Regions from separate parts of the Aliiroseovarius crassostreae genome, predicted to be linked through region 1. Evidence: riboswitches for the same ligand, from Rfam matches in the RefSeq annotation. Region 1 holds a riboswitch; each other region holds the start of a gene.
The links. A riboswitch is a leader RNA that binds a small molecule or an ion and turns the genes downstream of it on or off. The one in region 1 is predicted to bind cobalamin.
Positions count from the first base shown of each region.

Region 2: linked by a shared signal. The riboswitch ahead of K3J57_RS00405 (DUF1636 family protein) and the one ahead of K3J57_RS03340 (DUF1636 family protein) in region 1 are both predicted to bind cobalamin.
Region 3: linked by a shared signal. The riboswitch ahead of bluB (5,6-dimethylbenzimidazole synthase) and the one ahead of K3J57_RS03340 (DUF1636 family protein) in region 1 are both predicted to bind cobalamin.
Region 4: linked by a shared signal. The riboswitch ahead of cobW (cobalamin biosynthesis protein CobW) and the one ahead of K3J57_RS03340 (DUF1636 family protein) in region 1 are both predicted to bind cobalamin.

Region 1 is NZ_CP080772.1:683,074-686,278, forward strand. Features, by position in the region: gene K3J57_RS03330 (endonuclease/exonuclease/phosphatase family protein) at 1-194, shown strand, start outside; gene K3J57_RS03335 (hypothetical protein) at 241-654, shown strand; gene K3J57_RS03340 (DUF1636 family protein) at 681-1,112, opposite strand; cobalamin riboswitch at 1,205-1,416, opposite strand; gene K3J57_RS03345 (Ppx/GppA family phosphatase) at 1,552-3,090, opposite strand; gene K3J57_RS03350 (RNA degradosome polyphosphate kinase) at 3,154-3,205, opposite strand, start outside.
Region 2 is NZ_CP080772.1:96,969-100,173, forward strand. Features, by position in the region: gene K3J57_RS00400 (ATP-binding protein) at 1-486, shown strand, start outside; cobalamin riboswitch at 1,224-1,442, shown strand; gene K3J57_RS00405 (DUF1636 family protein) at 1,543-1,947, shown strand; gene K3J57_RS00410 (ABC transporter ATP-binding protein) at 1,944-2,726, shown strand; gene K3J57_RS00415 (ABC transporter substrate-binding protein) at 2,739-3,205, shown strand, end outside.
Region 3 is NZ_CP080772.1:408,084-411,288, forward strand. Features, by position in the region: gene K3J57_RS02025 (YebC/PmpR family DNA-binding transcriptional regulator) at 1-634, shown strand, start outside; gene bluB (5,6-dimethylbenzimidazole synthase) at 866-1,660, opposite strand; cobalamin riboswitch at 1,709-1,910, opposite strand; gene K3J57_RS02035 (c-type cytochrome) at 2,011-2,619, opposite strand; gene K3J57_RS02040 (DMT family transporter) at 2,816-3,205, shown strand, end outside.
Region 4 is NZ_CP080772.1:150,671-153,875, reverse strand. Features, by position in the region: gene K3J57_RS00660 (hypothetical protein) at 43-219, shown strand; gene K3J57_RS00655 (GNAT family N-acetyltransferase) at 235-699, opposite strand; gene cobW (cobalamin biosynthesis protein CobW) at 696-1,805, opposite strand; cobalamin riboswitch at 1,845-2,061, opposite strand; gene smc (chromosome segregation protein SMC) at 2,273-3,205, shown strand, end outside.

The DNA.
Region 1 (3,205 bases):
TTGCGAGCCAGAAGCGATATTTGCAGGCGCTACTCGACTATATCATGATTTCCGAGGACCTGCGCGGGTTTGACCCGGTCTGGCGCATCTGGCACCCGTTTGACGACCCGCTCTGTTATCGGGCTGAGGCCCTGCGCGAGGCGCTGTTGACCGCCTCGGATCACTTTCCGGTCACGCTGGATATTGATCTTTGACGCTTGCGCACTGGAAATACCGATCTCTGCGCCCCATATTTTCCGTATGAAACAGATCCTGAAACCCACCTTGCTGGCAGGGCTTGTTGCCTTGTCCTCCCCGGGGCTGGCTGAGACGGGCCAACCCCAATCCCCCCAGCCGTCTCCGCCGTCGTCCCCCGAGGGGGATCCCAAGCTGGAAGACGGTGCGGAATTGATGTCGCGCGGCTTGCAGATGTTGCTGGACGGGCTGGCGCAGGAAATGTCCCCGATGCGTGACGGGCTGGCCGAGGGCATGGCCGAAAATTGGGCCAGGCAATTGCACGAAGGCTGGCAGGATCTGATGGCGGAAATGGGGGATCTGTCTGCCTATCACCCGCCGGAAGTGCTTCCCAATGGTGACATTATCTTGCGGCGTAAATTGCCACAGCCTCCTGTCCCGCCTGAAGCTGCGACACCGGACGGGGGAACGGATCTGTAAAGCCGCACAAAGGCCTGGCCTGAAGGTCAGAACAGGGCAGCTCCCCGGCGCATGGCCATGACGCACCCAGGGGTGCGCTGCAGGCCGCTGGGGGAAAGCGGTGTCGTGCCGCGGTTCAATGCCTCGTGATTGTTGCGAGCGAAATCGAGCAGGGCAGAGATGTCCTCACCTTCTTCCACATCGCCGAAAACATGTGTTTCGCTGCGGGTGGCATGATAGGCCACGAGGCAGGTTCGGCCACAGCCCCCCATTTCAGCATGGCCCGAGATTTCAAACCCGTCCTCGATACTGTCGCGTGCGGCGGTGATGGCCTGTTGAAGCTGAACCATCATGGCATGACCTGCGGTGCAGATCTGGCCGGTATGGGGGCAGGGGGTGCAGAGAACAAGCTGCTGCCCCTTCTGGGTCGGTGTGGTTGTTGTGGTCTGTCCCACCGTCTGCATCTGTGTCCGGTACATGACGCCCTCCGCGCGTAAGATGCGGGATGGGGCGGGGGGAAGAGGGGGCATTCTGGCCGCCTGCGATCCTCCTGCCGGGGCACCCCGCCCGGGTTGAGTTTCATTAGATGGCAGGTCTCCTGACTTGCGGGTCTTGGCGGTTCTGATCCTTCCCGGGGGGCGCCCAGTGGTTTTTCAAAACAGCTCACCGCTTACAGTTGCGGGGGCAGTTGTGGAATTGGCCGAGATCCGACCGCACCACATTCCCTTTTCACCCGAAACTTTCTGGTGGAAAGATCCGGGAACCATCTGAGAAATGGGTGACGCAGGACGCGGCCGGTGTCAAGCAAGAAGCGTATGTGGGGAGGGGCATGAACAGGGACAAGAACGGGGGCAGGGGCGCTGCCCCTCGGCCTGGCGGCCTCACCCCGAGGTATTTTCAGCAAGAAAAAGCGAAGGCTCAGCGCAGAGTTTTGACGTTTGAGGTGGCGTCAAGTGCTGCACAGAGCGCGTCAAACCGGCTCTCGGCAACCTCGCCGAAAAGATCACGGGCTTCTGCGGCAAGGTGCAAATGCAACTCGCGTTTCTTGGGATACCATTTCAGCTCCGCCTTGTCCTGTGGCCCATCCACCGCGAACATGGCGCCAAAGCGCATGGCCTTGCCCAGAACCTCGGCCCGGATCAGGTCCTTTTCGCCGAGAATTTCAAACAGGTTTTCAAATCGCGATCCCTGGCGGCTGTTTTTATAGCGGTGCAGCAGGGACAGGCCGAGAAACACCCGTTCTTCATGGGTGAGCCCCCCAAGATTGGCGCGGGTGGCGTTGTCGAAACAGACTTCGTGACGATAGTCGGGGTGGGCGCGCCAGCTCACATCATGCAGCAGGCAGGCGGCCTTGATCACCCGTTTCTGGTCCGCCCGCGCGGATTTGTAAAGCGGGGTGAGAAAGTCATAGAGGGCTTTGCCAAAGCCAGGAACGCGCGCGTCCTTTTGTTCGGCAAAGCGGCAGGCCTCGATCAGGGGGTCACGTTTGCGAATGGGCTTTGGCATCTGTTCATAAAGCATCCCTTCGCGGATCCCGTAGGAGCTGACGGCGATTTCCTTGGGGCGAAATACATGGATCAAGCGTTTTAGCACAAGCGCGGCGATCGGAACCAGTGCCATACGGGTGGCCGAGGTGGAGGTGCGTTGCCGGATCTCTTCCAGATCCACCTTTTCAATCCAGCTCAGGGTTTTTTGTAGTGATTTCAGCGGCATGCGGTATTCGTGCAAAACCGTCAAAGGGTAGTTGCGGCGTTCCATGTCAAGCCGCGCAATGGCGCGCCAGCTTCCCCCCACGAGAAACAGGCGTTTGTGATCCGTGCCCATTTCGGCGGCCAGCTCATCCACCACCCGGGCGATCTCAGCCTTCAGCCCTTTCTTTCCGCCTGGGGTGTCGGCCAGTTTCAGCGGTCCGAGAGGGGAGGTGATGCGTTTGCCAACATGGCCTCCATTGATCCTGGCCAGCTCCAGCGAACTGCCGCCAATATCGCACATCAGCCCTTTGGCCTCAGGCCAGCCAAGCAAAACGCCCTGCGCAGACAGCCGGGCCTCTTCTTCGCCGTCAATCACGTAGAGTTTGAGCCCCGTTTCACGCAGGACTTCGTCGCGGAACTCCGGCCCGTCCGTGGCCTCACGCACTGCGGCGGTGGCCACCGCGGTCAGCGGGGGCAGGTGCATGCCTTTGGCCAGAAGCTGAAACCGTTTGATTGCGGCCAGCGCCCGCGCCCGGCCCTCTGGGTTCAGGCACCCGGTCTGGGCAAGCCCGGATCCGAGGCCGCAGAGGATTTTTTCGTTGAAGAAATAGGCGGGCGAACGGGCAGCACCGTCAAAAACCACCATGCGGACCGAGTTGGACCCCACATCGACCACGCCTACGCGCGACAAGGCACGGGCGGAGGGGTCTTCAAAGATCGGGCGACCAAACGGACCCCACTCGTCGGTGGAAGCTGTTGTATTCATGTTGGAAATCCCTGCCCGTCTTCCTGTTTCCTTGCTGACTATGCCCATTTCAGCAGCCCCGGGTCAATCCAGATCCGCAGGTTCTTCGGGGCTGTGGGCCAGTTTCGGCACGTCT
Region 2 (3,205 bases), 590 kb from region 1:
AACCGCGCCAAGCTTCTGGGAAATATCAGCAGCGAAAGTGGGCGGATGAACATCTTGCTGACGCGGCTGCGCGAGATGTCTCAGCTGCGGCAAGAGACACAGAAGGGCCCGGGGGAATTGGCGGCGATGCTGCCGGATATCGACGGGTTGACGATTCAGATCGACCAAAACAGCACCCGCGAAATCCCTCTTTCCGTTGCGCATGGCGAAATCATCCTGCTGCACATGGCGCAGAATGCGCTTGCCCACGGTGCGCGCAAACTGACGCTTCAGCACCAAAATGGCGTGCTGAGCATTCGGGATGATGGCGAGGGGATCTCGGAAAATGATGCCGCGCAGTTGGCCGATCCCTTTTTCACCACCCGCCGTGACCAAGGGGGCACTGGGATGGGGCTGGCCATCGTCACCGCCCTTCTGGACATCTATGGCGCGACGCTGTGCGTGATCCCGAACGAGGGCGGTGCCGTGTTCGAGATACGTTTCTGAGCTGTGGATATCCGCAAACTGGGATTGGATTTCAGCTTTGGTTTAAGTAGCAGGCACTAGCTGGCGAATAATCCAACACTTTGTTTGGGTGACGTGGCAACTTCAGTTGTGCCGATAAATCTCTGGCATGGAGAGTATCCCTCATTTTCTGTCTCATGCATCTCGGGGATACCAAACCGCATGTCCGGTTCGCGAATCTAAAGGGTGGTCAGTGATGTTTGAGGGATGAGCGTTTCATGCCAGAACACAGAAACTCACTGCTTATTGCAATGACTTGGGTACCTACCGTGTCTCTAAAACCAAACGAGGCCTCAGCGATTGAACGCTAAGGCCTTGGTCTGTGGGACGTCACGAGCCTTTGACGCATTCGGCTGCCAAAACTTCAGGAAACAAGGAATTCACGTCACTCAATTCCGACCCAAACGTCAAGCATTCCTGACCCAATACGAAAAGCGGTCCTTCGTCAATGCTGCGGCGAAGGTGTCAAAAGAGCCCACAGCGGAAGTGTTAAATTTGTGCTGCGTGCGCTGCACTGGCGAAAATTTTGATGCTGCAATACGGCGTAAGAACCAGCCATTCGTCACCCCTCAGCATAGATATGGCGGCCTAAGATCATGTAGCAGGACTTTTCTGCCGTTGGTTGTGGTTTATTCGACGACCGCTTTTGCACCATACCGACCAAATCCAGCTGTCGATTTGAAGCTTGCTGCAAGCCCATTGACTCGGGAAATTTATTGTCCGAAACAATCCCGGATGGTTTTCGGAAGACAAACGCGCTTTCGGAATGAAAAGGGAATACGGTGAGGAAGAGCCAATCGGCGCCAAATCCGTGACTGCCCCCGCAACTGTGAGCGGCGAGCGACCCCGATGAACACCACTGAACGCACAGCGTTTGGGAAGGTTCGGGCAAGCAATAACCCGCAAGTCAGGAGACCTGCCATCAAAGACGTAACTTCAACCCGGGCGGGGTGTCCGGACAGGAGGCCATGATGGCTTTACGGATAAAACCGTGTGAAAATCGACCTGTGTTTGCCCCGCTCTATCGCGGAGGGCGACATGGGCATACCAAATCACAGAATTACCATCTGCACATCATGCAAACACAAGGGCAAGACCTGTCGCCCCGGCTATGAACTGATCGAACGGCTTCGCGCGGCGATTGATGCGGCGGGTGACACGATCAGTGAAGAGTTCGAGATCTCGGGCGTTGCCTGCATGGCGGGCTGTGCGCAGCCCTGCACGATTGCGTATCACAGCACACGCAAAGCAACTTATCTGTTCGGCGGCATTGACCCCGATCAGGACATTGATGATCTCGTTTCTTTCGCTCAGCAATATGCCGTCCTGGGGGATGGTTGGTGCTCATCCGTCGATCGGCCCGGTAAGCTGCGCACACATACATTGGCACGGGTTCCGGCCATGATGCTTGCCGTCGAAGACAGCGCGGCACGCCTGTCATGAGCGCCGCAAGTCTGGTTGCTGACAATATCAGCTGGGCGCCTCATCGGTCTCTGCCGCGTCTTCTCCACCCCGTCAGCTTTGAGCTTCAGTCCGGACAGGTGCTGGGGGTGGTCGGCCCGAACGGCGCGGGCAAGTCCACGCTGTTGCGCATGATCTACCACTACCAGCAACCAACATCAGGGCGCATTTTGGTGGACGGAGAGGATATTTGGTCCCTTCCGCCGAAGGCAGCGGCCCGAAAGGTTGCGGCCGTTTTGCAAGAGCAACCCGGTGCTTTCGGGTTAACCGTGCGCGATATCGTTACCCTGGGCCGCACACCGCACCGTTTGGGGTTCTCGACCCCCGGTGCGCAAGATGCCGAGATTGTCGATGCGGCCATCGTTCGAATGGACCTTCAGCACCTGATGCATCGTGACCTCGGCACATTATCTGGCGGTGAACGGCAGCGTGTGATGGTGGCGCGCGCGTTGGCACAGCAACCACAAGTGCTGGTGATGGACGAGCCGACCAATCACCTCGACATCCGCCATCAACTTGAGATTCTGTCGCTGAGCCGCACGCTTGGTCTGACCATTGTCGTGTCCTTGCATGACCTGAACATGGCCGCCGATGTCTGCGACGCCGTTCTTTTGCTTGAAGATGGCCACTGCAAGGGTTTCGGCCCACCCGAGGACGTGCTGAGTGAGCTTCAGGTGTCCCAAACCTTCCGCGTCACAGCGCATCGCGAAACGCTGAGCCTCAGCAATACTCAACACCTTTCATTTCATCTGCCGAGCTAAAGGAAGCCCCCTATGAAACTTTTCCAAACCCCACTCGTATCCGGCGTGTTGCTGGCTGTGATGACGACAACGGCCTTTGCGCAAACCACCGTGCAAAGCTGCAACCGTGAAGTGACCTTTGAAGAGCCGCCTAAGGCGGCAATCGCGCACGATGTAAACCTGACCGAGATGATGTTGGTCTTGGGTCTGGCCGACCGCATGGTGGGCTACACTGGTATCTCTGGCTGGAAAACGCTGGACGAGACGATGACAGCAGGCGTCGAAGAACTGCCCGAGCTGTCTGCGAAATACCCGAGCAAAGAGGTGTTGATCGGCGCGGATGCGGACTTTTTCTTTGCCGGTTGGAACTATGGCATGAAAGTCGGGGGGGACGTGACGCCCAAGACGCTCGACCAATTTGGCATCACAGTCTATGAGCTGACCGAAAGCTGCATCCATATCGGTGAAAAAGACGCCGCCAGCATGGATGACATGTATAA
Region 3 (3,205 bases), 270 kb from region 1:
CAAGATGGGCGACCCGGACCCGGACAAGAACCCGCGCCTGCGCATGGCGGTGAAAGAAGCCAAGTCGCAATCGGTGCCGAAGGATGTGATCGACCGCGCGATCAAGAAGGCGATCGGTGGCGAGGCCGAGAATTACGACGAAATCCGCTATGAAGGCTATGGGCCCAACGGTGTGGCGGTGATTGTCGAGGCGATGACCGACAACAAGAACCGCACCGCGTCGACCGTGCGCTCGACCTTTTCGAAAAACGGCGGCAATCTGGGCGAAACCGGCTCTGTCGGTTTCATGTTCGACCGCAAGGGCGAAGTGATCTATCCCGCCTCGGTGGGGGATGCCGACACCGTGATGGAAGCGGCGATTGAAGCCGGGGCCGAGGATTGCGAAAGCGATGAGGAAAACCACCGCATCACCTGCGCCGATACCGACCTGAACGAAGTGGCCACCGCGCTGGAAGCCGCGCTGGGCGAGACGGAATCGACCAAGCTGATCTGGCAGCCGAACATCACCACCGAGCTGGATCTGGAGAGCATGCAGAAGCTGATGAAGCTGGTGGACGCGCTTGAAGATGATGATGACGTGCAGCGTGTCACCACCAATTTCGAAGCCTCGGATGAGGTGCTGGCGCAGCTCTAAGCCGCCTCGGATCAAAGATGAAAACCCCGGCCATTGGTCGGGGTTTTTTGTTGGGTAGCAGGGCAGATCCGAACCAACAAAGTGTTTGGGGAAACCAGAAGCACAAAGAGGCTCCTAGCGCCCGAAATACGGATATCCCTTCCGGCGGTGCGCAGTTGATCTGAGGCATGAAGTGGCGCCAAAAAACAGCCACTTCAACAGGTTGCGTGCATTCCGGGCAAAGCCGAAGCGTCAGGTTTCTGGTGCAGCGTCACAGGTGGCCTGTGCGAAATCGCCTGAATACCCGCCGTCTTCAAGCCTGTGCTGGGTCTGCCTGATCTGCTCCAGAAGCGCGACCGCGTCGGGGTCTTCCGACCCTTGCCCGAAACGCTCGAAATTCACCAGCTCCTCCAGCGGCAGACGCGGACGCCAGCCCGCGGATTGCAGCTCGGGCCGGTCAAAGAAATGTGACACATAGCCAAGGCACAGATAGGCCACGGGGACCACGCGGTCGGGAATATGGAGCACCTCTCGCAGGCGGGTGTGGTCCAGAATACTGACCCAGCCAAGCCCCAGCCCTTCGGCGCGTGCGGCCAGCCACAGGTTCTGCACCGCGCAGACGCTGCTATAGACATCCATGACCGGTTCATGGGTGCGCCCGATCACCACGGGCCCCGCGCGATCCTTGTCGCAGGTGATGCAGATATTGACGGGGCTTTCCAGGATCCCTTCCAGTTTCAGCCGGCGATAGGTGTCGCGGTTGGCGCCTTCGAACATCTCTGCCGCTTCCCCATGGGCGGTTTCGAACAGATCATGGACCTTGCGCTTGGTGTCGTCCTCTCGGATCACGACAAAATTCCAGGGCTGCATGAACCCCACCGAGGGCGCGTAATGCGCGGCCATCAGCACGCGGGTCAGCACGTCATCCGGGATCGGGTCGGGCCGGAACTGTCCGCGCACATCGCGCCGGGTAAAGATGGTCTTGTAAAGCGCCTCGCGCTCTGCCGTGTCAAAACAATTGTCAAAAGATGTTTGTGGGTTGGCCATATCCATATCATTCCCCTTGATGGATGTCCTTGCCCCGTTGTCCACACGGCGCAGTATGATTTTCAGGCCGGTCTTCTGACTCAGGTTCCTCCCGACCGCGTCCTTCCCAGAGCGAGCTCCAGTGGATCGTTGCGGCCAGTCCCCTTTACAGCGTTGGGCACGTGGCAGGTTTGCACTGCCTTCCCGATTCTCCGCCTCAGTCGCCAACCCCTTGCGCGGTCGGCCGCATCAGCAGCACCTGAAAATGATGTGTGCCGGGGCCTCCCCGGCGGGTCAGTTGTAGGAAGCCCGCGCTCCGCAGGCAATCCGTTTTTCGACCAAATGCGCCGCGAAAACGCCGCGGCGGCGGATCACTCCTCGACCAGCCCGCTTACATAAAGCGCGACGGCGTTGATCTCCAGCTCGGTCAGGTTCTTGGCCACCGAATGCATGATCGCACTGTCATTGGTGCGCGACCGATCCTCAAACGCCATCAGCTGTTCCACCACGTAATGACGGTGCTGGCCGGCCAGCCGCGGCAGGGAGGCATCGCCTGCTGCAAATTCCCCGTGGCAATCGGCGCAGGGCGGGATTTTGGTATACTCATTGCCCTCGTGATAGATGTAGTATCCGACCGCTTCCAGCGCCTGTTTCGACGAGCGCACCCGGTGTTTGAGCGGAGGCTGGGCCGCGTAATATTGCGCCAGTGCCGTGATCTGCGCATCCGACAGGTTTTCGGCCATGCCGTTCATGATGTCGCTTTCCCGCGTGCCGTCGCGGAAATTGCGCAGCTGTTTCTCGATATAGTCGCGGTTCTGCGCGGCGAGGCGCGGATACATCCGGCTCGACGCCTCTCCTTCTGCGCCATGGCAATGCGAACAGACATCATTGCGCAGCTCGGTGATATCCGTGGTGTCCTCGGCCCAGAGTGGCGATGTGGCGAGCGTGAACGCGGTAAAGAGGAAAGGCATCAGACGCATGGGGGCTCCTGTTGGCAGGTTTTGCGCGCAGGCGGCGCGGGGTGATGCAAACATAGCGGGCGGACCGGCCGGGGGCAGGTCGCAAATTGCCACACCAATGCGCAGGGCGCGGGAGGGGGCGCGGGATGGGCGGCGGCAAAGGCGGGCCGCGCGGGTTTCCCTTGCCAAGCCGGGTGCAATCCGATCATGTCACCCCATGACGCGCAGCAGCCCCACCCCCAACCCGGCGCCCAACCGACCGCCAAACCGGGCCCTGTCCGGCATCCTGTGGATGCTGGCTGCGGGGCTGATGTTTGTGGCGATGAATGCAATGGTGAAACATGTGGGGCAGAGCCTGCCCTCGACCCAGGCTGCGTTTTTGCGCTTTCTGTTCGGGCTGATCTTCGTGGCCCCCGCGCTGGGGCGCATCGCGCAGACGCGGTTTGACCGGCGCAGCTGGACCCTGTTTCTGGCGCGGGCGGTGGTGCATACGATGGCGGTGCTGTGCTGGTTTTACGCCATGACCCAGATCACCGTGGCCGAGGTGACGGCGATGAACTACCTCAACCCGATCTACGTCATGCTGGGGGCCGCCCTCTTCCTGGGG
Region 4 (3,205 bases), 530 kb from region 1:
ACCTGATCGGGCATGACACCCGAAAATCAGAAAGGTTCAGCCATGGATTACAAAGCCGCCGGAGCGCCCAAACCCGCCAAGGGTGCGCCCCGCCACCGCGAACATAACGAACGTGGCAGCGAGAAAAACCCCTATCAGCGCAAAGACCAGAAGGCAGAGCTTCTGGCCCGGATGAAAGCGGCAGCCAATAAGCAGGCTGCGACGGAGGGCGGGAAATAATCCCGCCCATCACGATCAGAGCGGTTTTTCCATGAAGATGGAGCTGGCCGCGTCAGGATAGTCGCCAAAGGGGCCACATCGGGTAAACCCCGCGCGTTCATAAAGCCGGTGCGCCGCGTGCAGCACATTTCCGGTCTCAAGCTTCATTGCCTTATGCCCCTTGGCACGCGCTGTGGCTTCAAGCTGCGAAAGCAACGCCTCTCCCACCCCTTTGCCACGAGCATCGGGCGAGACGAACATGGATTTCACCTCGCCATACGCTCCCTTATCCGCAATTGCCCCGGTGCCGAGGATCCGCGCGCCCTCACGCGCCACGAAAAACGAAATCTCGGGCGCACAAAGATCGTCAATCTCCAGAAAGAAGTTGTCCTCCGGCGGAAACAGCTCCTCCATCAGCGCATGGCTGGCCTTAAGCAGCGCCGTGGCCTCCGGGTGATGTGGATCACCCGGTTCAATTCGGAGGGGAACGTCGATGCTCACGCCGAAAGGGCCTCTTCGATCGCGGCGCGGTCAAGGCCGGACTGGCCGATCACCACAAGGCGGGTTTCGCGCCTGTCCGCCCCAAACGGCTGATCAAAATAGGTGTCAACGCGGGGTCCGACCGCCTGCAATGTCAGGCGCATCGGCTTGCCTTCCACGGCAGCAAACCCCTTCAGACGCAGGATATTGTTCGATCGGATCACATCTGCGACCTTCTCGGCAAAGGCCTTGGGATCCGCCACTTCGCCGCGGGTCACGACAAAGCTTTCGAACGCATCATGGTCGTGGTGATGGTGGTGATCATCATGGTGGTGGTCATCCTCGTGATCATGGTTATGATCGTGGTCGTGATCATCATCGTGGTCTTGATGATGGTGGCCTTTTTCGTGCAGCGACAGGCGGGCGTCCATGTCATCTTCGGCCCCCATGCCCTGCCCCAGCAGCACCTCAACCGGCAACGCCCCCATGATCGAGCGCACAACCTGCACCCCATCGCGGCTTTCGGCGGCCAGTTTGCCAACCAGCGCGTCAGCCTCGGCATCCCCCAGCAGGTCGGACTTGTTCACGACGATCATGTCGGCGCAGGTCACCTGATCCTTGAACAGCTCTGACAACGGCGTTTCGTGATCCAGGTTGTCATCCATCTTGCGCTGCGCTTCGACCGCATCAAGGTTGGATGCAAACTGCCCGTCCGACACCGCCTTGCCATCCACAACGGTCACAACACCGTCCACGGTCACGCGGGTAGAGATTTCCGGCCACTGGAACGCGCGCACCAAGGGTTGTGGCAGGGCCAGCCCCGAGGTTTCGATCACGATGTGGTCCGGCGGGGTTTCACGGTCCAACAGTTTCTCCAGCGTCGGAATGAAATCTTCGGCCACCGTGCAGCAGATGCACCCGTTCGACAGCTCCATGATATCGTCTTCGGTGCAGGTCTCGTCTCCGCATCCCTTGAGGATGTCACCATCGACGCCCAGATCACCAAATTCGTTGATGATCAGCGCGATGCGTTTGCCATTGGCATTGTCGAGCATATGGCGGATCAGGGTGGTTTTCCCTGCGCCCAGGAAACCGGTCACAACAGTGGCGGGAATTTTGGTCAGCATCTTTTGTCTCTACTCTGTTGCCCGTCCTCCCCGACGGGACATGAAAAGTCGCATATGGCAGGTCTCCTGGCTTACGGATCTCGGCATGGCGTCACCTTCCCAGCGTTCCCGCCAGTGGCATATCAACGCCTGCGCTCCGCCTACAGTCGCGGGGGCGGCTGTCGATTTGGACCCCGACTTGGGTCGCCCGCACGACATTCCCTTTTCTCCCCGGAACATCGTTATGCGCCGGGAAACCATATCCGCCCGTTCTGCCGTGCAAGACCAGTTTTCGTCAAGAAGGATTACGACCGCAGCGGGCCTGCAAACGGCAGAAAGGGGGGCGCCCGGACAAAGGAAAACCAATATCTTGTGGATAACTCTCCCATCCCGACCAGATTTTGGCCCGTTTTAGGTGGGACCCGTTGACAGACCCCCGCCGCACACGAACACTCACTTCACCCGAGAATCAATTTGAGGCAGGCCGCTTGCGGTTTTCAAAACTACGTCTGAACGGCTTTAAAAGCTTTGTTGACCCGACCGATCTGGTGATTGCGGACGGACTGACCGGCGTGGTGGGACCAAATGGCTGCGGCAAATCAAACCTGCTCGAAGCCCTGCGTTGGGTGATGGGGGAAAACCGCCCCACCGCGATGCGTGGCGGCGGGATGGAAGATGTGATCTTTGCCGGTGCCGCCACGCGGCCTGCGCGCAACTTCGCCGAGGTCTCACTGCAGCTCGACAATTCCGAACGGCTTGCGCCCTCCGGGTTCAACGACAGTGACAATCTGGAAATCATCCGGCGCATCACACGCGATGCCGGATCCGCCTACAAGGTCAATGGCAAGGATGTCCGTGCGCGGGATGTGCAGATGCTGTTTGCAGACGCCTCCACCGGCGCCCACTCGCCTGCCCTGGTGCGACAGGGGCAGATTTCCGAGCTGATCAATGCCAAACCCAAGGCACGCCGCCGCATCCTGGAAGAGGCCGCCGGCATTTCAGGTCTCTACCAGCGCCGTCACGAGGCCGAGTTGAAGCTCAAGGGCACCGAAACAAACCTCGCCCGCGTCGAGGACGTGCTTGAACAGCTCGCCACGCAGCTGGCGCAGCTGGCCCGACAGGCCCGGCAGGCCCAGCGGTACCGCACCATTGGCGACGACCTGCGCCGCGCCGAGGGGCTGTTGCTGTATCGACGCTGGAAAGAGGCCGACCTGGCCCGTCACGAGGCGGAAGAGATCCTGACCGAGCGGGTGAAACAGGCCGGTCAGGCAGAACTCTACGCCCGCAAGGCCGCCAAGGACCGCGAAGAAGCCGAGGCCGCCCTGCCCGCCCTGCGCGAGGAAGAGGCCGTGGCCGCCGCGATCCTCAGCCGTCTGACCATCAGCCGCGATCAGCTCTCCGACCAAGTGGCACAGGCCCTT